4 regions of the Paenibacillus sp. FSL R5-0701 genome follow, and region 2 is predicted to be linked to each of the others. Evidence: predicted binding sites of a transcription regulator. Region 2 holds the regulator's gene; each other region holds the start of a gene.
What was found. The regulator Rex, encoded in region 2, represses fermentation and respiration genes when NADH is low (regulators of the CRP and FNR family bind a similar motif). The targets are predictions, from matches to a motif close to TTGTGAAATATTTCACAA.

Region 1 (5,995 bases), 180 kb from region 2:
CAATCCCCAGCGCCGCTTCACTTCCTTGAAGATTTCGGCTACAAAGTGAGCCTGTAACGTTGGTTCTCCACCAGATATCGTGAGTCCGCCTCCGGAGCTGCGGTAGTAAGACAGGTAAGGCTCAATTTCAGCCAGTACCTCCTCAAGCGTCATTTCTTTTCCGCCATCCAGCGCCCATGTATCAGGGTTGTGGCAATATTGACATTTGAGTAGACATCCTTGCATAAAAAGCACAAAGCGGATGCCTGGGCCGTCAACCGTCCCGAAAGTTTCGAGTGAATGAATATGTCCGTTAACCATGCTGCCTCTTCCTTTCTGTATCCGCATCCGCTGTGCGTTTAATATGATTTGGAATATCTTGCTCTAGCGGTTTTCTACTTGCAAATTAATTACATCGAGCCATGGAACGTACGGTTGATGACATCCAACTGTTGTTCACGAGTCAGTTTAATGAAGTTAACCGCATATCCGGATACCCGTATAGTCAATTGTGGATAGTTTTCCGGGTGATCCATCGCATCAATCAATTGCTGACGATCAAATACGTTAACGTTCAGGTGATGAGCGTTTTGACCAAAGTAACCGTCCATCATCGCAGTCAGATTGGATTTACGTGTAGTCTCTTCTTTACCCAATGCTTTTGGCACGATGGAGAAGGTGTTGGAAATACCATCAAGACTGTGTTCATAAGGCAATTTGGCTACAGAGCCAAGGGATGCCAGTGCACCTTTTTTGTCACGACCATGCATTGGGTTTGCGCCTGGAGCAAATGGTTCACCTGCTTTACGACCATCCGGTGTAGTCCCTGTTTTCTTACCGTATACCACGTTGGAAGTGATCGTCAGAACGGATTGTGTTGGAACTGCGTTACGGTAAGCTTTGTGTTTGCGAATCATGCCCATGAAGTTCTCGACCAGTTCAACAGCAATGCTGTCTACGCTGTCTTCATTGTTACCGTAACAAGGGAAGTCTCCTTCGATTTCGAAATCAACTGCGATGCCTTGTTCGTTACGAATTGGTTTTACTTTGGCATATTTGATTGCACTCAGTGAATCTGCTGTAACCGACAAACCAGCGATACCACAAGCCATCGTACGTACAATGTCACGGTCATGCAATGCCATCTCGATACGTTCATAGCTGTATTTATCGTGCATGTAGTGAATGACGTTGAGGGTGTTCATGTACAGCTTCGCCAGCCACTCCATCATTGGTTTGAAGCGTTTCATAACCTCATTGTAATCCAGTACTTCGCTAGTGATGGCAGGATACTCAGGTCCAACTTGTGCTCCGGATTTCTCGTCACGACCACCGTTGATCGCATACAGGAGAGCTTTAGCCAGGTTGGCACGAGCACCGAAGAATTGCATTTGTTTCCCGATCTTCATAGCCGACACACAGCATGCAATACCGTAATCGTCACCGTAGATCGGACGCATCAGATCATCATTTTCATACTGGATTGAGCTGGTTTCGATGGATACTTTGCTGCAATAATCTTTGAAAGCTTCTGGAAGTTTCGTTGACCAGAGAACAGTCAAGTTCGGTTCTGGTGCAGGACCCAAGTTGTGCAGTGTATGCAGGAAACGGAAGCTGTTTTTGGTTACGCGTGTTTCACCATTCACAGACATGCCACCGATGGACTCAGTCACCCATGTTGGATCTCCACTGAACAGTTCGTTGTAATCCGGTGTACGCAGGAATTTGACAATCCGCAGTTTCATTACAAAATGGTCAACCAATTCCTGAGCCTGTTCTTCGGACAGAATGCCTTCTTGCAGGTCACGTTCAATGTAGATATCCAGGAAAGAAGATACACGTCCCAGTGACATCGCAGCACCGTTCTGTTCTTTGATTGCAGCGAGATAACCGAAGTACAACCATTGGAATGCTTCTTTTGCTGTTGTCGCTGGCAAGGAAATATCGAACCCGTGCATATCGCCCAATTGTTTCAATTCTTGCAATGCACGAATCTGTTCAGACAATTCTTCCCGCAGACGAATGACATCTTCATCAATAACATCAACTTCGAGTGCATTCAGTTCGCCTTTTTTGTTACGAATCAGGAAGTCTACCCCGTACAAAGCTACACGACGATAGTCACCGATGATCCGGCCACGGCCATAAGCATCTGGCAGACCTGTAATAATTCCTGCTTTACGCGCTGCACGCATATCGGAAGTATAAGCATCGAATACACCTTGGTTGTGTGTTTTGCGAATGTTTGTAAATATATCAATGACGCCTTGAGGCAATTCGAAGCCATACGCTTCACATGCATCAATCATCATCCGGATTCCGCCTGTTGGTTGAATGGAACGTTTGAACGGAGCATCGGTCTGAACGCCGACAATCTGCTCTTTGGATTGATCCAGATAACCGGGTTGGTGAGAAACAATAGTCGCTGGTGTGTTTACATCAACGTCAAGGACACCGCCGTTATCCCGTTCTTTTTTGGTCAGATCAGATACGATATCCCACAATTCTTTGGTATTCTGGGTTGCACCTGCGAGAAATGCTTCGTCACCGTAATACGGAGACAAGTTGTGTGCCAGAAAATCATTCACATCTACGGATTTGGTCCATGTTCCTTTGGTAAAGTTTCTCCAGCCTGTTTGTTGTTTGACATCTTTTTCAATCACCGACATCGTAATCCCTCCACTAATTTGGATTTCTGGACACATAACATCTTGCTTCATTCGTAGCATTGTGTGCCCAGAGCCGCGATTAATGTGAATTGTTTCACATAAACCGGAACATGTTCTCTCTACTTGGGAACCGGAACCGCGGGATGAATGTTTTTCTTACATTTTCAGTATACGACTTGGGGCTTTCATCATCTGTGATTTTTGTCACAAAGTCAGTGAAATAACTCACTCCACCTGCGCTGTGTCTCATTGCCCCCTGTAAATTCACACTTAGCCACTGCGCGGGCAGAACAACTTCCGATCGCTGTTATCCCCGGATTTTTTCAATTTTATATCTCAAAGGGGAAAATCCGAGGATAAAGGCGAACGCTCCGCTTCTTCAGTTTTTTCTGCCCTCTCCGTTATTGTGTGAACATCTGGCTCAAACAGCCACATCACGAATTCCATTACTACCTCTTTAGAACCCTTTTGCTCCTCTATGCTTGGAGCAAACCAAATTTTAAAATACTCCTGAAAAACAGGTGCTTCGCTCTTTTGTTTTTCTGCCCTTTCTTTATTGTCGAACATCTGGCTCAAACAGCCACGTCACGGATTCCGTGTAACCTCTCTAGAACCCTTTGCTCCTCTATGCTCGGAGCAAACCAAATCTTAGAATAACCCCTGAAAAACAGATGCTTTACTCTTCTGTTTTTCTGCCCTCTCGTTATTGTGTGAAAGACGGCAATCGGGGCTCCCCATTTGGGGAACCCTGATCTTCTTACCGTAAGGCACGCGTCGTTCTAAGTTTATTATTCAAACTTTCCGTAGAAAGCGTTGCGGTATACATCAGCCAGTTCAGTTACCAGCGGTAACTTCGGATTGGCGGTTGTACATTGGTCTTCGAAGGCACGGTCTGCCAGATAATCTACATGTGCTTCAAAGTCTTTGGCATCAAAGCCGATTTCCTGGAACGATTCTTCAATGCCTAATGTTTTGTTCAGGTTACGAATGGCGTTGATGAGACTGGTTACGCCTTCTTCTGTCGTACGAGCAGGCAATCCCAAGATGCGGGCGATTTCGGCATACCGCTCATCCGCTACAAAGTGCGAATATTTCGGGAATGATGCAAATTTGGTCGGTTTTTTCGCGTTGTAACGAATGACGTGTGGCATCAGAATCGCATTGGTGCGTCCGTGTGCGGTGTGATACTGACCGCCCCATTTGTGCGCCAAGCTGTGGTTAATGCCCAGGAATGCGTTGGCAAACGCCATACCTGCAATCGTGGAAGCATTATGCATTTTCTCACGTGCCAGTTTATCTCCTTGCAGTGCCGATTGCTCCAGGTATTGGAACACCAGTTGAATGGCTTTGATCGCAAGTCCGTCCGTGTAATCATTTGCCATAACAGATACATAAGCTTCAATCGCATGCGTCAGTACGTCCATACCTGTATCGGCAACAGCTGTTTTAGGCAGGGAGTATACAAACTCCGGATCAACAATCGCTACGTCTGGTGTCAGCTCATAGTCGGCCAATGGATATTTGGTGTTACCTTGATTTTTGTCTGTGATAACAGCGAACGAGGTCACTTCAGAACCTGTACCGGATGTGGTTGGAATCGCTACAAATTTCGCTTTTACGCCGAGACGTGGATATTTGTAGATCCGTTTGCGGATATCCATGAATTTTTGTTTCAGGTCGTTGAAGTCCGTGTCTGGGTATTCATAGAACAACCACATGGCTTTGGCAGCATCCATCGGTGATCCACCGCCGAGTGCGATAATGCAGTCTGGTTGGAAGCGGCGCATCATTTCGGTTCCGCGGTCTACCGTTGTTGTGGATGGATCTGGCTCAACATCGGAGAATACTTCGATCGCTACTGGCATTTGGCGTTGACGCAGATAGTGTTCTACCTTTTCAACATATCCAAGCTTCACCATCATGGCATCCGTAATAATCGCTACACGTGTGATGTCAGGCATTTTGGCAAGATACTGCGTTGCCCCTTTTTCGAAATAGACTTTGTTCGGCACTTTGAACCATTGCATATTCACGGTACGGCGAGCCACCCTTTTCACATTGATTAAGTTCACAGCGGTTACGTTGGAAGAAGTCGAGTTACGTCCGTATGATCCGCATCCCAGTGTCAATGACGGCATGTTTGTGTTGTAGATATCCCCGATGGCACCGTGTGTGGATGGTGAGTTCACAATAATCCGTCCAGTTTGCAGACGATCTGCGAATTTGCCAATCACTTCTTCATTTGTGGAGTGGATAACCGAGGAGTGACCCATGCCGCCAAAAGCAACCACTTCTGCTGCACGTTCAATTCCCTCTGCTGCCGTTTTAACTTTGTAACAAGCCAGTACCGGGCTTAATTTCTCAGCCGACAATGGGAATTTTGTACCTACCCCTTCAATCTCGGCCACGAGAATTTTGGTGCCTGCTGGAACTTCAATACCGCACAATTTCGCAATGCTTACCGCAGATTGACCAACAATCGCCGGGTTCACCGCACATTTCTCGGCATTAATCGCACCCGCTGTCAATTTTGCTGCTTCATCTTTGTTAACAAAGTAACAGCCGTTCGCAATCATTTTTTTCTTCACTTGATCAAAGATCGGTTCTTCAATGATGACCGCTTGTTCAGAAGCACAGATCATGCCGTTATCGAAAGACTTCGACAGGATCAAATCCGTTACTGCCTGATTGATATCCGCGCTTTTCTCGATGAAGCAAGGTACGTTACCCGGTCCTACGCCCAGTGCAGGTTTACCACAGCTGTACGCTGCACGTACCATGCCTGATCCGCCTGTTGCCAGAATGAGAGCCACATCATTGTGATTCATCAGTTCGTTTGTACGATCCATGGAAGGATCATCAATCCATTGAATACAATCTGCTGGTGCACCATGTTTCACAGCCGCTTCCAGCAGGATTTTGGCAGCTTCCCGGCTACAATTCTGTGCAGATGGGTGGAAACCAAAGATGATCGGGTTACGCGTCTTGATGGAGATCAGTGCTTTAAACATCGTCGTTGATGTTGGATTGGTAACGGGTGTAATCCCCATAATAATGCCGACCGGCTCCGCAATTTTCTGGAAGCTCTCATATTCGTTATCTTCAATCACACCTACGGTTTTGTCATACTTGATGCTGTGGTACACATATTCTGTTGCAAATATATTTTTGGTGATCTTATCCTCATATACTCCGCGGCCTGTTTCTTCTACGGCCATCTTAGCGAGCATCATGTGTTTATCCAGACCCGCAAGCGCCATCGCTTGCACAATCCGGTCAATCTGCTTCTGGTCCATCTTCATGAATGCAGCGTGTGCTTTATTCGCTTTGTCGATTAACGTTTGAAT
Region 2 (5,995 bases):
ATCAATAAACGTGAGTTCGCCACACCCAAAGAGGATTATTTCACAGCAGCTCAGATGATTGTCTGGCTTACGCAGACCGAAACCGGAGATGATGAGGAACTTAACCTTAGCGGACGCGGAGGGGACTTCTGGGAGACGGTACAGAGCGAATCTGAGTCTTGTCTGGGAAGATCATGTCCATGGTTCCGCAAATGTTTCTACCATCGTGCCAAACATGAGGCAGGGTTGTCTGATATCGTAATCACCAATCACTCCAAATTATTTACGGATGTGAAAGCCGCGCATCAGCTGCTGCCAGCCTATGAGAGTCTTGTGATCGACGAGGCACATCATCTGGAGGATGTCGCTGGTAAACATCTTGGAATGCATATGAAATATTTCACCTTGGTTCATACACTGACCCGCCTATTTAAAGACAGTCGTAATGGTCAGCTGCCTATGCTTCGTTCCCAGTTATCCGGGCATGAAAATTCGGTGCAATGGGGCTCCATGGTGGATCAGATGTTCCCGCTCGCTCTTGAAGTTAAGGAGCTGTGGGATCGTATGAGCGATGCCTTGTTCGGTCTGTTGCCTGAACGAAGTGATGCTTCACCGGGAGAAACGGGGCAATTTTCACTGCGTCTGAAAGCATCTCAGAAACCTGCGAAATGGCAGGAGTTGCAGGATCTGGAGAACCAGATCTATGTGACTCTGGGCGATTTGGTTCGCAAAGGGGACAAATTGCTGCTTGAGGTGAAAGAAGATCAGGATGATTATCAATCGGATAGTCTGATCACAGACATTACAGGATTGCTGAAAGATCTGACCACATTGAAGGAGAATCTACGTTTCTTCATGCGTATGGATGACGCCAAAACGGTGTACTGGATGGAAGCCAGCGGCCAGTTCCGCAGTAAATCTCTCCAGCTGTATGCCGTACCTGTAGATGTCAGTGCACAGCTTAAGGATTTGTTTTTTGACAAAAAGAAAAGTGTTGTGCTTACATCGGCTACGCTCTCTGTGGATAAGTCATTCCAGTTCATGATTGAACAGCTTGGCTTGCAGGAAGCTTCCGAGAATAATCGGCTGTTAACGTCGATGCTGCCATCACCTTTCAACTATCGCGATCAGGCACTTCTGGTGATTCCGCGTGATTTCCCAAGTGTGAAGGGAAGTGTGGGTGATGCGCACTTTGTTAATATGCTGGTGCAATCACTCGCAGAGACGGCAATTGCCACGCGTGGACGCATGATGGTTCTGTTTACTTCATACAAGATGCTGCGACAGGTCTATGATCCGCTGAAGGAGGCGCTATCTGGTAACGACATCTCGTTGCTTGGGCAAGGCGTTGACAGTGGAAGTCGTTCCAAATTGACTCGCAGGTTCCAAGATGCCAAAGCAACGGTACTTTTGGGCACAAGCAGCTTCTGGGAGGGTGTAGATATCCCGGGAGAGGCCCTAACCTGTCTCGCTATTGTTCGACTGCCTTTCCAGCCACCGAATCATCCGTTGGTGGAAGCCAAGAGTGAGCTGCTTCAGGAACAGAAGAAAAATCCGTTCATGAAACTGTCCGTGCCGCAAGCGGTCATTCGTTTCAAACAGGGATTTGGCCGGTTGGTGCGTACAGCGAAGGACAGAGGAATTGTCATTGTTTATGATACACGGGTGATTGAAGCGTACTATGGTAAATTCTTTTTATATTCATTACCTGGTCCCAAAATGGAACACATGCTCACGGAGCAGATGGTTCCACGAATTACCGAGTGGTTGGAAAAATCTGCTAATGAACAAAAATAATGGTTGTTTTGTTCGTTACATCATTGCATGACACTATCGTTTGGCGTTAAACTTTATTAGATATTTCCGTATCCGATTAAAGCAGTTGCACGTAAGAACTTATAACCTAAATTACAAGGAGCATTCTGTATAAAATGTCACGTTTATCTTTGAGTTTATACAGAATGCTCATCTTTTCATCTATTATTTTATCGTGGCCTTGGTAAGGGGGAGCAAGAATGAAATCGGATAAAATTTCGGAAGCGGTGGTACGACGTCTGCCTGTATACTTGCGTTATTTGAACGAGTTGCATCAGCGTGAGGTGGCTACTGTTTCTTCTCAAGAGCTTGGACAGAGGCTGGACCTGAATCCGGCCCAAATTCGTAAAGACCTGGCTTACTTCGGTGATTTTGGTCGTAAAGGGATCGGGTATGATGTATCCTATTTGATCGAGAAAATTCGTCACATTCTCAAGATTGATCAGCAAATTAATGTAGCTCTGGTAGGCGCGGGTAATCTAGGTCAAGCCTTGTCCAACTACAACGCATATCTGAAAGACAACATGAAGATTGTTGCTGTATTTGATGCATATGGACCGAAGATTGGTAGTCAAATCAACAGTTTGACAGTAAAACCAATGGATGAATTGACGGAGGCGGTTAAAACGGATAACATCCGCATCGGAATTATCACGGTTCCGGATACGGAAGCCCAAAATGTAGCCGATCAGCTTATTGAATCCGGAATCGAAGCGATCCTTAATTTTGCACCAACAATTCTAAAAACACCGCCGCATATCCGCATTCACCATGCTGACTTTACTACGGATCTGCTTAGTTTGGCCTATTACTTGGAGACTGGAAAGGACGACGAGGAAGATGACAACAAATAGATGGGTAATCCACAACGGCAAATTTGCCGTTAATGAAGGCGCAACATGGAACGTGGTTCAAGGATACATGGTTGTTGAGAATGACAAGATTGTGCATATTGGTGAGACATTGCCGGATGAAGACAAAAATTGTACCAAAGTGGATGGAAAAGGATTGTTCTTCCTGCCGGGTCTGATCAATACGCATGGTCATGCAGCAATGTCGTTGCTCAGAGGGCACGGAGACGATCTTGCGTTGCAAGTATGGTTGCAGGAAAAAATGTGGCCGATGGAAGCAAAATTGACTTCAGAAGACGTATATTGGGGAACTTCGCTATCGGTGCTTGAAATGTTGAAAGGCGGAACTACAGCTTTCCTGGACATGTACGATCACATGGATCAAGTGGCCAAAGTTGTGGAGCAATCCGGCGTTAGAGCAGCACTGGCACGTGGTGTAATCGGGCTGTGCTCGGAAGAAGAGCAATTGCGGAAGCTGGAGGAGTCGGCAGCGTTTGCACGTGAGTGGAATGGACAGGCAGATGGTCGTATAACAGCTGTAATCTCGCCACATGCACCATATACATGCCCTCCTGACTACATAGAGAAGCTTGTGCAGGTCGCGAACGACCTAAACCTTCCCCTTCATACACATATGTCGGAAACGCTTCGTGAAGTCGAGCAGAACGTGGCTGATTATGGACTGCGTCCTGTGGCACATCTGGAGAAACTGGGCTTTTTCTCTCGTCCATCCCTGGTTGCACATGCGGTGCATCTGAATGACGAAGAGATTGAGATTCTGGCCCGTCATGATGTGGCTGTATCCCATAACCCGGGAAGTAACCTGAAACTCGCTTCCGGTGTTGCGCGGGTACCTGCGTTGCTGAAAGCAGGAGTTACCGTGTCACTCGGAACAGACGGACCGGCAAGCAACAACAACCTGGATATGTTCGAGGAAATGAGACTGGCTGCATTGATCCACAAAGGTGTATCTGGTGACCCGACGGCAGTGCCAGCAGGCGAAGCGTTACTACTCGGAACGTCATACGGTGCCAAATCTATCTTCTTGAACAATACCGGAGCACTCCAGGTCGGCATGAAGGCTGACTTTATCGCCTTGGACATTGAACAGGCACATTTCTATCCACATACAGACCTGATCTCACATGCGATCTACTCGGCTTCTGCCAAAGATGTTGAGCACGTATGGGTGGATGGAAAACAAGTGGTGAAACATGGCGAATGTCTTACGCTGGATGAAGAACGCATTTTGCGGGAGTCTCAATTGGCATTTGATGGTCTGCTTGCTCGTTAATTGCAGGACAGCATCATAGGGAAAGGAAGTTCGGCTTTTGAAGAAAAAAAAGAAGTGGATATGGATTTCGCTGCTTGCACTGGTTCTGATTCTGTTTGGACTTCAGCGTTATTACGTCTATGTCACGCAGGACCAGCGCAAGGAAGAAGCGCTCGCTATACAGGCAGCACAGAAGCAACTGGGCATTACATCCTATGATGAATTGCGCAAGTACATCTGGGGAGACAAAGAAGGCTCTGACAACATCTACTGGACCCTGATCGGCAAAAACAAGGATAACCAGGATGTTATGGTCTGGGTTAAGTTCGACGCAAACAATCAACCTGCTACGGGTGCAAACGCTGTACACAGTGAATTGCTACAGAATGGTATGTCCGAAGCGCAGATACGCAATCGCTTCAGTTCTGAGGTTCCTGCCGGCGAGATTAAGCGAATCATGCCCGGAGTTGTGAATGGAATATATGTGTGGCAAGTGTATTATAAAGACGGTACGCATAACCACTATCGCTTTTATCGTTTTAGCAATGGAGAACAGGTGGACCTGATCTACACACTCCCGAACAGCTAGAACAAATAGAGTGACATAACTAGAGAATTTAAAGAAATGAAAGAACCGGCAGACGGATATCCGACTGAACCGGTTCTTTGTGTTGCCTGTAAACATATTTGATTTAAATAGTTAAAATTAATAATTTATTCATATTTTCGCCTTCGAAATTGTATATACGATGTGATATACTCAGATATGTACTCAAAGTTACATTCAAAAACAAATAATCCTGTCGAAATTCTCGCAGGAGTCAATGTGCACATATTCGTATATACCAATAAGCCAGTAAGTTGGGCCAAATTCTGGGAGGGGTAATTCACTTGAAGCTAAAAGTATTGCCTATTGCTATAACTGCCGTCATTTCAGCCGTTGTGTTGTTTGGAGGTTGGTTTGTATATCGTCAAGTGGCCGTGCAGAATCCGATTGAAAAGATGGTTACCCAGTACGATGGAGTCAATGACGTTCAATTAACTATTAACCGCAATGATGTACAATTGAAACTGGATCTGCAACCTGATGTTGATTTGGGCAGACTGGTACAATATATTCACAAAGAAGGACAGACCCTGATTGGAACACGCTCACTAAAGTTGGATGTTGTGGATCATTCCAGTGAAGCGCTGGAAAGTTGGTGGGGGGATGCGATGTTCACCGTAGCTCAGGCGATGGAGAACAAGCAATACACCGAGATTACACCAACGTTGTCAAAGATGGCGACGAATGGAATGAAGGTAAATACAGCGATGGATGACAACAATGTATATGTCAGTCTCAGAGACGGAGATGCCAGCAAGTTTATTATTCTGCCGCGTGTGCCCGGTCAGATAGGAGTGTGGCCTAATGCCTAAGTGGACAAAAGAAGTTGCCATCGGATTTTTTCCCGTATTGATTATTTTCCTTGCTTTTACTGGTGTTAATATTGTTCCGATCCTGATTGCAGCAGTGCTTATCGGAGCTTTGCTGTTCATGATGCAAATGCGTGGCGGGATTACAGTAGGCGCTGCACAGGAACGTAAACGGAAGAAAAAAGGACCTTCCAAGCTTACTTTTGAAGAAATTGGCGGACAAGACAGTGCTAAGCAGGAATTGCGTGAAGCGCTTGACTTTCTGATCAAACATGAAGAAATCCGGAAGTTCGGGATTCGCCCGTTAAAAGGGATTTTGCTGACGGGCCCTCCAGGGACAGGGAAAACGTTGATGGCCAAGGCTGCTGCCCATTACACCGATTCTATTTTTGTAGCAGCATCGGGTAGTGAGTTCGTGGAAATGTATGTTGGTGTGGGTGCCAGCAGAATTCGGGATTTGTTCAAGGACGCAAGAACCCGTGCCACCAAGGAAAATAAGGAAAACGCTATTATCTTTATCGATGAAATCGATGTCATCGGGGGGAAACGTGAGGGTGGTCAACAGCGTGAATATGATCAGACCCTCAATCAGCTCCTGACGGAAATGGACGGAATCTATTCTTCCGATACGCCAAGAATTCTGGTTATCGCTGCAACGAAC
Region 3 (5,995 bases), 2.1 Mb from region 2:
TGTCCCAAACTGACCAAGGCCGAGCGGCAAGAGCGGTATGATGCAATTGTGGCTGCCAAGTCAGGTTGAAGTGAGTCGGGAGCAAAGGGATATGGGTAGATCCGAGATTTGGTAATCGCATCCGATCAGGTTTATAATAATAAGACAGGCTGTAGGTTCATTGGTTATGCCAACGTGCTCGCAACAGTCCAAACCAACATATGTCATGGGAGGAATCAGTCATGTCCGTATATTCATATCAGGCGGTAACTACCGCGAACCAAGAAGTCTCACTGGATCTGTATCAAGGTAAGGTATTGGTCATTGCCAATACAGCCAGCAAGTGTGGACTGACCCCGCAATACGGTGAATTGCAAAAGCTCTATGATCGTTATCGCGATCAAGGCTTGGTTGTACTTGGTTTCCCTTGTAACCAGTTTGGAGGGCAGGAGCCAGGTACAAGTGAGGAAGCCGAATCATTTTGCCAGATTAACTATGGTGTGAATTTCCCGGTGTTCGCCAAGGTAGATGTGAATGGTGAGGAAACACATCCTCTATTCCAATACCTGAAGGAGCAACAACCCGGCGTAGGCGAAACAAGCGACATCCAATGGAACTTTACCAAGTTCCTTGTTAACCGTGAAGGTGAAGTGGTAGGTCGTGTTGAACCGAAAGAATCCCCGGAGACCATGATTGCAGATATCGAGAAATTGCTCGGTTAATACATGAACGTTGAGAAGCCTATCCTCGTATAAACGAGGATAGGCTTTTTTGATTATTTTATATACGCAGATTTATTCTCTTCACAGGTAGGAGTTGGCTCCATGAAATCAACTCTCTGTAATGAAAATTGAAGCCATTTATTTTTTGTACAACTAAAACATGAATGAAAGGCACGCTTCTAACTTTATGCGTCCATACAGGGATCGCGGAAGCCTTTGCATAGCATAAATCGACCCGAATCCGGGGAAAATGAAATCAATAAAATGAAGGGAAGAAAAGCTGAAGAAAAGCTGAAGAAAAGCTGAAGAAAAGCTTGAATACAGGGAAATGACTTCTTTCGACAAACTTTTTTTGCTCAACCTATTGCAATGTGAAAAAGATCACATTATAATGAGTGTGTAAAGTGAAATTAATCACATACACAGTATCGATTAAGAAGTGAAATATTTCACAACCATAACAACCTTATATTCAAACTCATTTATATATTTCGAGGAGGAACTTTTAATGAAAATCGCAGTTATCGGATGTACACACGCAGGGACCGCAGCCATCGTAAATACCGCCAAATTGTACCCGGATGCTACCATCACCGTGTATGAGCGCAATGACAATATCTCCTTCCTATCTTGTGGCATTGCGCTCTACGTAGGTGGGGTTGTGAAAGACCCTGACGGTTTGTTCTATTCTTCGCCCAATCAATTGGCAGAGCTTGGTGTTGAGACCAAGATGCTTCATGAAGTAACAGCAGTAGATGCTAAGGGCCATACCCTTCAGGCTAAAAACCTGCAAACCGGGGAAGAATTTGAAGATACGTTTGACAAACTGATCGTGACAACGGGTTCATGGCCTGTCGTTCCGAAGCTTGAAGGCATTGAGATGGATAACATTTTACTTTGCAAAAACTACAATCATTCCAACACGATTATCGAAAAAGCCAAAGATGCCAAACGTGTTACCGTTGTAGGTGCAGGATATATCGGCGTAGAACTGGTTGAGGCTTTCCAGATGAACGGCAAGGAAGTTACCCTGATCGACAGTGTGGACCGTATTTTGAACAAATACCTGGACCCTGAATTCACGGATGCGATCGAAGATACGTTGACTGGACGCGGCATCAAGCTGGCTCTTGGTCAGACGGTACAGAAGTTTACTGGAGAAAATGGCAAAGTGACCAAGGTGATCACGTCCAAAGGTGAGTTTGAAACCGATCTGGTTATTCTGTGCATCGGCTTCCGTCCAAATACAGAGCTGCTCAAAGGCCAAGTGGATATGCTGCCAAACGGTGCGATCATCGTGGATAAATATATGCAAACCAGTCAAAAAGACGTCTTCGCTGCGGGTGACAGCTGTGCTATCCATTATAACCCTACAGGCAAAGCATCTTACATTCCACTGGCGACTAACGCTGTGCGGATGGGTACACTGGTAGCCCGCAACCTGGTTCGCCCTACGACACCGTATATGGGTACACAAGGAACATCGGGTATCAAAATTTACGAGCAAAATATCGCGGGTACCGGGATGACGGAAACATCTGCTGCTGACGAAGGTCTGATCGTGGAATCCGTGGTACTGGAAGACAGCTACCGTCCGGAGTTCATGCCTACGGCTGAGAAACTGTTACTCAAAGTGGTATATGAGCAGGCTACTCGTCGAATTGTCGGAGCGCAAGTAATGTCACAGGTTGATCTGACTCAATCGATTAATACGATCTCGGTCTGCATCCAAAACAACATGACCGTAGATGAGCTGGCCTTCATCGACTTCTTCTTCCAGCCACATTACAACAAACCGTGGAACTTCCTGAACACGGCGGGTCTGCAAGCACTGCCTCCAATAGAAGTAAAAGCACCAGCAATGGTGTAAGGAAGCAGAATAGATGTTGATATAAAATACTGAACCATAAAATGCACAAAGGCTGGCGAGCATATCGTCAGTCTTTTTTTGTATATCTGTAATGGAGGTGTAAGTAACATGCACGATATCCCTTGCTGTCAGAGTCATTCAATGACAAGCATGAATAACGACTTTTATACATAACATTGTGATAATTTGCACAAAGTTTTGTATAAGACCAAGATACAATTAGGATATGGTATTCAACGCATAACTAATGAATTTTAGATGGTCTTATCCAATGATGAACAATGAAGGAGAGGATGAATGATATGGCAGCAAAAACACCTCTTGAGGTTGCACAATATACGGCGCAAACAGGAATGAAGAAGGCACAATATCGGGACTCTTCTGTACTGGTGCTCAGTTTTCTGGCAGGGGCTTTTATCGCGCTGGGTTTTCTACTGGATATTCGGGTAATTGCTTCTGCGCCAGCAGAGTGGGGAAGTTTGGTTAATTTGATCGGTGCGGCGGTATTCCCAGTTGGATTGATTATGGTGCTCATTGGTGGTGGCGAGTTGCTGACGGGAAATATGATGGCTGTTCCACTCGCGACAATTGCACGAAAATTATCCGCGGGCAGCATGTTGAAAAATCTGACGTTAGTGACGATTGGTAACTTTGTTGGAGCTTTGTTTGTCGCGTATGCGTTTGGACATGTGCTTGGTCTGACTGGAGAGGGTGTATATCTGGCGAAAGTGGTGGATATGGCTGGACATAAGCTGCATGATGGATTCCTGCAGGCTTTTATCTCCGGCATCGGCTGTAACTGGCTGGTTGCGCTGGCCGTGTGGTTATCCTATGCATCCGATACGATGAGTGGCAAAGTACTAGGCATTTGGTTTCCAACGATGGCATTTGTGGCGATTGGATTCCAGCACGTTGTGGCCAATATGTTCCTCATCCCGGCAGCAATCTTCGAAGGACATTATTCGTGGGGTCAATATGTGATGAATTTCATTCCGGTATGGCTCGGGAATCTGACTGGAGGAGCTTTGTTTGTAGCTGCAGCCTATTGGGTGGTGTACCTGCGCCAAGTTGAGCCGAAAGTGAAGCCAGAGATAGCAACGTCGATCGAACCTGTGGAGACGGAGGCTAGAGCGATGTGGAGCAAACAAGCATAGAGGGCATTGCGTAGCATGTGTGGACGTAGGTCGTCCCCAACTGCCAATTAAATTTTTATTATTCAAAATATGAATTCATTGTTGCCCACATTCGATTGTACTCGCTTCGTACCGCTGAGAATGCACCGGGCTTTTCAGATTTATTGTTTGAATTTGGCTCAAACGTTAAATATTTATTACGTGATTTGCACTCATAGTTTTTGCTATTTATAAGGAATTCAATTCTATCTTTAAATGGTCTGTCTAATAATTTAACCACCATAATGTCTCCAGTACTGGTGGTTCTAGCAGGAAAATAAATCAAAAAGTAACCTTGTTCAAATCGGTACTCCATAGCACTTACCTCCATTCGAATATAGAATTTATTGCTAGTTAACTAAACCATCAAAAAGTATCTATACATCAATTATACATGATGAAGTTAGTGCATAATATTATTGTTTTTATCACCAATTTAGAGAGTTAACTGGACTCATTTGTGTACGTTACGGAAGGAAATAAAGTTTCACTATGACGATGATTAGGATGGGATTGCGTTCGATAAAATTATATCGGCGCGTACATGAATCCAAAAATTACAATTACAAATAAGTTCTAGGAAAAGGGCATTCCTGGATTATTGGGAACGCCTTTTGTGTGTCCTGTTGCAACCTAGGCTTGGTTTAAACAAGCCTAGACTAAGGGAAGGATTTCGGATCAGGAAGGGCTTCAGCTTCTGCAGGAGGATCGAAGGAGTGTTTATACCAATCAAGAAGACTAGGGCAAGAGAGGCCACCTAAGAGCCGCTACGCACTGCTGGGGGGTTACTTGGCCCGATACCTAGAGCGCCTAAGCCGTCCCGGCCAAGGCGCTTTAGGTTCCTGTGCCGCGCTTCACACCCCGCACTGAGCCTTAACAGATATTAAAGACCACCAACGTTCGTCTTTTAAGGCAATTTGGATGCTTGGCCAGCTCCTGCAGCTTGCCTATTTTTGTTCAAAACCCGAACATTCCATAGATAACATTATCTTAGTATCCGATAGAACTATAAATAATATGGTACAATAAGGAAAAAATAGGAGAGGAAACGGTGATGAAAAAAGATAAAGATACGGGAATGGTATACCACATAGACGCACTTGGACGTATTGTATTGCCTATTGAACTGAAGCATAACCTGGGGATCGAGCATGGAGATCCAATTGAATATTTTTTTGATGATCTACGCATAATTTTGCGGAAGTATAGAACATGTGAATGTACATTTTGTTCCGCAACGGAACAACTTACCTACTTTAAAGATTATTTCATTTGCAGTTCATGTATAAAAGAAGCTTTAGGGTCTGCTTGCTGCTACGTAGGGAGAGGAACGAAAAGCTTCTAAAAAAGAAGTGGTTCCTTCCATTGAAAAAAAACGACAGCCCCCAAGCGACCGGCATGCTGCTGCTCTCTTCGATCCGGACGAGATTCGCGCAGCTCCCACCCAGGACATCAGGACATGAGCTGAAGACGAGATCCATGCAGAACAATTAGAAAGTATCGAAAGATTTTGAAATATCATTGCGATACTTTTCGTGAACATCCGGGATAGGCCAAGGCATATTAATATGAATTTGTATGTTCAACTTCACCCACCGAGCAAATTTCTTGTGCACCTCTGTTATGTTCAACACTGCGATAAGATAAGCACTTTGCAACCCCGGAATATCTACCCCTAGAATAATTTCCATCAAATGAACGATTTTGATTTTAATTAAATCTTTCTTTTCTTCATGTTCGTACATCCAATCACGATGGATTTGCATATTTCCTTTACCATAAATGGTGAAATGAATGCCTCGGTCCGAATCGTGAATGAGCCCTTTTCCTGGTTTCTGCGCATTGCAGGCCTTCTTTAGGCTCCTCTGTGCGGGTTTGGTTGCGTATAATTTGCTTCGAGCCACTGGGCAAACTTTGCTGCAGGACCGGATGCTCCGGCACAAACGATGGTCAACCGCAGGCTTTATATGACCTCGTCAAGCTAAATAATAAGTAATACATAATCGAGCAAGGACTTGGTGTAAGACAAGCTCTATTTCCCTGTGTCTGAAGGCAAACAAATCTACTCCCCCTACTAATCACACGAATCGCTGCAAGCAAAGAGGAGGGAGATGGCAGTCAAAAGTATTTATAAAATAAAGAATAGCTAAGTGTCACAAATTGAAGTTTCCAATTGTTATATAAGTACACGGAAGGAGGCGATATCAATTGACTTCTGAACATCCAGACAATATTGACAGTGAGGAAATTGA
Region 4 (5,995 bases), 920 kb from region 2:
TACAAAGATTCGCTGGACTGCTTCAGCTACCAAGGTGGCCTGGCTTACAATAGCTACACCAAGGGCCAGCGAAATGATCGCAAGGAGAAGTCTGTTTTTTCGTTGTAAAGACATTTGCTGCGAGATCAGATTGGATTTGCCTCTCCTTTTCATTGAACGCTCCTCCTTTATTTTTTCCCTTTCACATAATCCGCATCAAACAGGAACAGTTTGAAGACCAGGATTAGAGAAGGAATTAACAGGCACAGACCACCGATAAACACAACGACGAGTGCAAAGCCCATTGCAGGTGGTGTGGCGCTGCTCTGAATGGTGATGAATGGATCAAGAATGTAAGGATATTGCCCAATCCCGTAAGCAAAAAAGGCTGTGAGAAATTGCAGCATGATGCATATAAAAGCTAAACCGTAACGGCGTCCGTTATATAACAGCCACATGGCAATCATGAAAAACGCAACGGAAAGCGCCAGTAGCCACCATAGATCCATCATATTTTGAAAATGACGCTCATTGTGTTGACCCAAATATATAAATGCAGTCAGCGCGAGAATAATGGTCGGTGTGCTCCAGAACAAAGCATAGTTACGCATTAGCTTCAATGCCGAATGATCCTCTGCCCGAGAAGCATAAAATGTTAGAAATGACCCGCTAATGAACAATACGGATACGATTGCCAGTCCAACGATGCTCCATGATAACGGATTGGTAAATAACGCCCAGTAATCCAGGGAAACGGTATCTCCCTGCTTCAAAATAAAGCCACCTTCAGACAGGGTCAGTGCCACTGACAATGACGCTGGAATAAGTAGACCCGTAGCTCCATATAAGAACAAATACACGATACTTTTTTTAGAACCATAATTTTCGAAAGCATAGAATGAACCACGAATGGCAAGTAAAATGACGGCAATACTTCCCGGAACAAGCAGCGCGGAGCCATAATAGTAAGCAGTATCCGGAAAGAATCCAACGATGCCAATATAGAAAAAGACAAAAAATACATTGGTGATCTCCCAGACCGGTGATAGATAACGGGAGATCAGACGATTAATCAGGTGATCCTGCTTCGTCAGGCGTGCATAAAAGGCGAAGAAACCTGCTCCAAAATCAATGGAAGCTACAATAAGATAGCCGTACAAGAACAGCCAGAGTACCGAAATACCAATTAATTCATAACTCATTATGCCTGACCCCCTTTCTCGGCTGATTGATCATGCTTCTCCTTCAACCATTTCTCCATCTCGAGTTCAGCAGGATTATTATTGAACAACCGTCTCAGTACAACGACACACATAACGCCTAGCAGGATGTAGAGAAGCAAGAAGACGAAAAATAAAATTCTCACACTCGGTGAAGAAGTAGCGGCCTCTTCCACTCGCATATAACCTCGGATGATCCATGGCTGCCGCCCAATCTCTGCATAGAACCAACCCATCTCAACGGCCAGAAAAGCGAGCGGTGCACTGAGTGCAACCATACGAAGCATCCACTTGTTAAACTGATTACGTTTCTTCCAGAATACAAACAGGAAGTACAGACTTGAGATCGCAAGCAGAGCAAATCCGATTCCAGCCATTAGATCAAACAAATAATGCACAAGTAAAGGTGGATGCTCATCTGGTGGAAATTCGTTCAGCCCGGTTACCTCGGCATCAAAGTCTCCAAAGGCAAGGAAACTGAGCACCTTCGGCAAATGTAGTGCGCCTATAATTTCATGTTCAGCATTCAGCCATCCCAATAAAATCAAATCCGCTCCGCTTTCCGTCTCGAAATGCCACTCGGCAGCTGCGAGCTTCTCCGGCTGATGCTCAGCCAAAAACTTGGCAGATACATCTCCAGCTAAGGAATTTAATAAACTGAATACCAGTACAACGGCCATCATGAGATTCAAGCCTTTTTTGTGGTAGGCGGACACTCCCTTTCTCAGCATCGCAAAGGCTGCTATTCCTGCTAACAGGGCAGCTCCTGTCAGATAAGCCGAGCTTAATACATGGAACACTTTGGAGAACGTCGCCGTATTCAGCATCGCTTGCACGGGGTTCACTGCCATGAATTGGCCTGCTTCCATCACAAAGCCTTCAGGCTGGTTCATGAATCCGTTCACTGTAGTAATAAAAACAGCAGACATACCTGCCCCGGCGACAATTGGAATGGTCAGCAACCAGTGGATATACGGATTTTTGAACCGATCCCACGTGTACAGGTAAATGCCCAGGAAGATGGCTTCAAAAAAGAACGCGAATACTTCCATAAATAGTGGCAGTGCAATGACATTCCCGGCCAGTTTCATAAAATTCGGCCATACCAGAGCCAATTGCAGCGATATCGCTGTGCCTGTCACGACACCAACCGCGACAGAAATGACAAACCCTCGTGACCACCTCTTCGCCATAAGTATGTAATGGTGATCCTTCTTCCGAATGCCGATGAACTCTGCAATAGCGATCATCAGAGGCACACCGACACCAAGTGTTGCAAAAATAACGTGGAACCCGAGCGTCAAACCAGTCACCAGCCTGCTCCATAACACCGTATCAATAGCCATTCGTTATACTGCCTCCCTTCAAACTCTGTTCAATTTTGAAACAATCAATATCAGCTTCGGCCAAGCTCAATGCATAGTTGCGAAATATTTCACAAAGGTAGGTACGACGATATCTTGCCACACCTTTAATGCGTTTACTCCTGTTGGCTCCCGATTATAACAAGCGCTGGATGCCTATGAAAATCTGATATTGATGCACTTCAAGTACTGACCAAGCCTATTAATCAAAATTATTATATCTTTATTTTTACCTAATTCAATCAAAGACACGTCTTCTACCTTAAACGTTCAAGAAAGGATCAACTCTTTCTGACAACTTGGTGAAAAACAAAAAATACACCCAATGGAGCTATTGATTCATTGGGTGTAAACGTGCTATTGCACGGCAGATTCGCTATTTACTTGCTTACTTGCTCCGGACTCACCGGACCTGCCTCGCGACGTACGCTCATGATGATCAATGATGCAGCTAATACCGTAAGGATGATGCCAAGCATGTGAAATCCTGTCACATTAAATGTATCTCCCATAACAATTCCAATGAATAACGACGATAAGATGGTCCCCAGGTAGCGTGATGTATTAAAAATACCCGATGCGACTCCAATCATTTCTTTGGGTGTGCTTTTGAACAGTGCTGCTTGCATGCCAACCGCGTTTAGGCCGTTACTTATTCCAAATAAAGCTAAGGCAACAATGATTATGAAGATTGGAGAAGTTTCATTCATAACAACGATCAATATAGAGCCCAATGTCATTAAAGAAGCGGATAAGATCAGCGCTGGCCGTGATCCTGATCTGTCAATCCAGCGCCCTGCAATCGGAGCAATAATGACTGAACATAACCCCAAAGCTAGCATACTCATTCCTGTATGAACTTCATTGAGATGTCGTATCTGCTTCAAATACGTAGGAACTCCAAAAAATAGTGCGTAAAACAGGATATTTACCAGCATGTATTGCACATTCACCCAAGTCATCTCGGGATATGTGGCAAAGGTTCGCAGAGGGATGAAAGGCGTGTCTGCTTTTAATTCATGTCGAATGAACATAACGAGTGCGATTAACCCGATCGCTCCTGTCAGCAGATGCCATGTTGAAATATCTCCTGTGGAATTTACTGAAAGTAAACCGATGAGCAGAGTTACCAAGGCTACCGTAAACATCAGGATGCCTGGTGCGTCAATTAACGCAAGCCATTTCCGAATGGACATGTGACCAGAGATAGACGGGGATTGCTCGTCCTTCGGGATTGTTTTCCAGGCGAACCAAAAACTTGCCAAGACAAACGGAATATTAACGATGAATATGCTATGCCAATCCCACCAATGAATCAATACTCCACCAATAAAGGGCCCGATCGCAGCCGCTCCAGAAAGGAATATAGCCAAGGTGGACAAGGCGGAGGCTTGCTTGTCAGTCACGTTAATTCTGACAATCGCCATTCCGACGGCCACCATCATGCTTGTGCCAATCGATTGAATGATTCGGAATACGATGAGCCACGAAAAACTGGGAGACCACGGAGCTAGCATGGATGATACAAAAACAATAATAAGACCCATGAGGAATATCTTCCTGCGGCCAAACAAATCACTACATTTGCCCATGACGGGTTGAGCGACAGCACTGGCAATGTAAAATGATAAAATAATCCACGAAACGGCTGTAAAATTAAGTTGATACACTTGTTGTAGCCTTGAAATAGCCACCGAAATCATGGAGGAATTCAACGGATTCAACATAATTCCGAGTCCAACAGCTAACATCAATCCTTTATTTCGAACGTTCATTGGTGCACCTCTCCTTCTTCTGCTGTCATCTTACTTGAAAACATTCATTTATTCCAACGCATTATATGTTATGATTTGATGAACTAGAAGGAATGAAGGAATGGTGCAAATGGAACTTCTTCAACTAAAATATTTCCTGACGGTGGCCCGATGCGAACATGTTACGGAAGCTGCAGGAAAGCTGCATGTCACGCAATCCTCCCTGAGCAAAACGATACAACGATTAGAGGATGACCTGGGAGTCCCTTTATTTGATCGAATCGGGAGAAAGCTGCGATTAAACGACTTTGGAAGAACATTTCTTCAGCGAACTGAAAAAGCCTTATTTGAATTGGAACAAGGAAAGCGGGAAATTGCTGACCTCTCCAACCCGGATCAGGGTACACTGCAATTGGCGGTGACTACGGCGAGCACATTGCCAGGCATACTGCGGGAATTCCGGAAAAACAAACCGGATATTCAGTTCCATGTGCAAATGGTTTCGTTAGAAAACATGTCCAGACTTCTACATCGGGGCGAGGTGGACTTTTGTCTCTCCTCCCCTCCGATTCATGGTGACGATATCGAATGTCAGATCCTATATGACGATCCGATTGTAGTCGCTGTTCCTATGGGTCATCGATATGCAGATCGAAGCAGCATTCAATTAACCGAGCTTAAGGACGAGCGGATTGTTGGGGTGAAGCAAGGGTATGGGGTTCGTGATATGGTAGATTCCGTATGTCAATCCGCTGGTTTCCTACCGAAGTATGTATATGAAGGTGATGAGCCTGCAAGATTAACAGCCCTTGTGGAAGCGGAGATCGGTCTCGCGTTTATACCTAGCACAGCCAGAAACCCGCATGAGCGCATTAGATATCTTCAGGTAGAGGAACACAAGCTCGTTCGGGAAATCGCTCTACTTTCGCACAAAAACAGATATATTTCCAAAGCCGCTTTAGAGTTTCGCAGCGTGGTTATGGACTATTTCAGTGCTATGCCATGAGCATACATTCAATACAGAGGAGTTGTCATTTTGATATTAAAACCAGAAAAATTTGATCATATTTCAGAGACAGAACGGCTAGTCATCCGACCATTACAGAAAGACGACTATGAAAATTGGTTGAATGAGTTCGAAAACCGTCATCCCTCCCAACACCGTCATGATACAGGCAAAATGGATATGAGTGAATGCACACTGGATTGGTTTCGTGATCTGGTAGATCGACATCAAGAGTTAGCGCGTACAGATGCCGTTTATGTATTTGGTGTGTTTAGAAAGCATGATGGTACACATCTGGGTATGATTGATATTGCTACCTTGGCAAGAGATGATTTTCAATGGGGAAGCTTCGGATACACGATCCATAATCAGTATTGGCGAAAAGGTTATGGGAAAGAAGCAGTGAATGAAGCACTTCATATTGCATTCGAACATCTGAAATTCCACCGTATAGAGGCTCATATCAATGTGGATAACACCCCTTCCATGAAACTGGCAGAGAGTGTTGGTATGGAATTTGAATGTCTACGTAAAGGGTTTATTCACGAAAATAATGAATGGACCGATCACTTGGTGTATTACAAAAATTCTAATTAATCTAACCCCACCGATAATCAAAAGAGCGAACAAAGCACTTGCGTGCCATGTTCGCTCTTCTTCATGAATCCATAT

Region 1: pflB (formate C-acetyltransferase) is a predicted target of Rex. The motif match lies at 2,731-2,748, and genes of this name have one in related genera.
Region 3: MKZ13_RS28725 (formate/nitrite transporter family protein) is a predicted target of Rex. The motif match lies at 2,748-2,765, and genes of this name have one in related genera.
Region 4: MKZ13_RS15365 (cytochrome ubiquinol oxidase subunit I) is a predicted target of Rex. The motif match lies at 2,623-2,640, and genes of this name have one in related genera.

The regions. Positions count from the first base shown of each region.
Region 1 covers NZ_CP150230.1:4,574,755-4,580,749, forward strand. The annotation lists gene pflA (pyruvate formate-lyase-activating protein) at 1-300, opposite strand, end outside; gene pflB (formate C-acetyltransferase) at 390-2,648, opposite strand; gene MKZ13_RS20185 (hypothetical protein) at 2,985-3,215, opposite strand; gene adhE (bifunctional acetaldehyde-CoA/alcohol dehydrogenase) at 3,437-5,995, opposite strand, start outside.
Region 2 covers NZ_CP150230.1:4,391,500-4,397,494, reverse strand. The annotation lists gene dinG (ATP-dependent DNA helicase DinG) at 1-1,776, shown strand, start outside; gene MKZ13_RS19250 (redox-sensing transcriptional repressor Rex) at 1,995-2,648, shown strand; gene MKZ13_RS19245 (amidohydrolase) at 2,635-3,939, shown strand; gene MKZ13_RS19240 (DUF5590 domain-containing protein) at 3,977-4,507, shown strand; gene MKZ13_RS19235 (hypothetical protein) at 4,810-5,337, shown strand; gene MKZ13_RS19230 (AAA family ATPase) at 5,330-5,995, shown strand, end outside.
Region 3 covers NZ_CP150230.1:6,534,097-6,540,091, reverse strand. The annotation lists gene MKZ13_RS28740 ((2Fe-2S)-binding protein) at 1-69, shown strand, start outside; gene MKZ13_RS28735 (glutathione peroxidase) at 222-701, shown strand; gene MKZ13_RS28730 (FAD-dependent oxidoreductase) at 1,210-2,571, shown strand; gene MKZ13_RS28725 (formate/nitrite transporter family protein) at 2,874-3,725, shown strand; gene MKZ13_RS28720 (hypothetical protein) at 3,784-4,059, opposite strand; gene MKZ13_RS28715 (AbrB/MazE/SpoVT family DNA-binding domain-containing protein) at 4,798-5,088, shown strand; gene MKZ13_RS28710 (hypothetical protein) at 5,234-5,647, opposite strand; gene MKZ13_RS28705 (sigma-70 family RNA polymerase sigma factor) at 5,952-5,995, shown strand, end outside.
Region 4 covers NZ_CP150230.1:3,470,193-3,476,187, reverse strand. The annotation lists gene cydD (thiol reductant ABC exporter subunit CydD) at 1-153, opposite strand, end outside; gene MKZ13_RS15370 (cytochrome d ubiquinol oxidase subunit II) at 168-1,181, opposite strand; gene MKZ13_RS15365 (cytochrome ubiquinol oxidase subunit I) at 1,181-2,545, opposite strand; gene MKZ13_RS15360 (MFS transporter) at 2,944-4,338, opposite strand; gene MKZ13_RS15355 (LysR family transcriptional regulator) at 4,448-5,323, shown strand; gene MKZ13_RS15350 (GNAT family N-acetyltransferase) at 5,354-5,920, shown strand.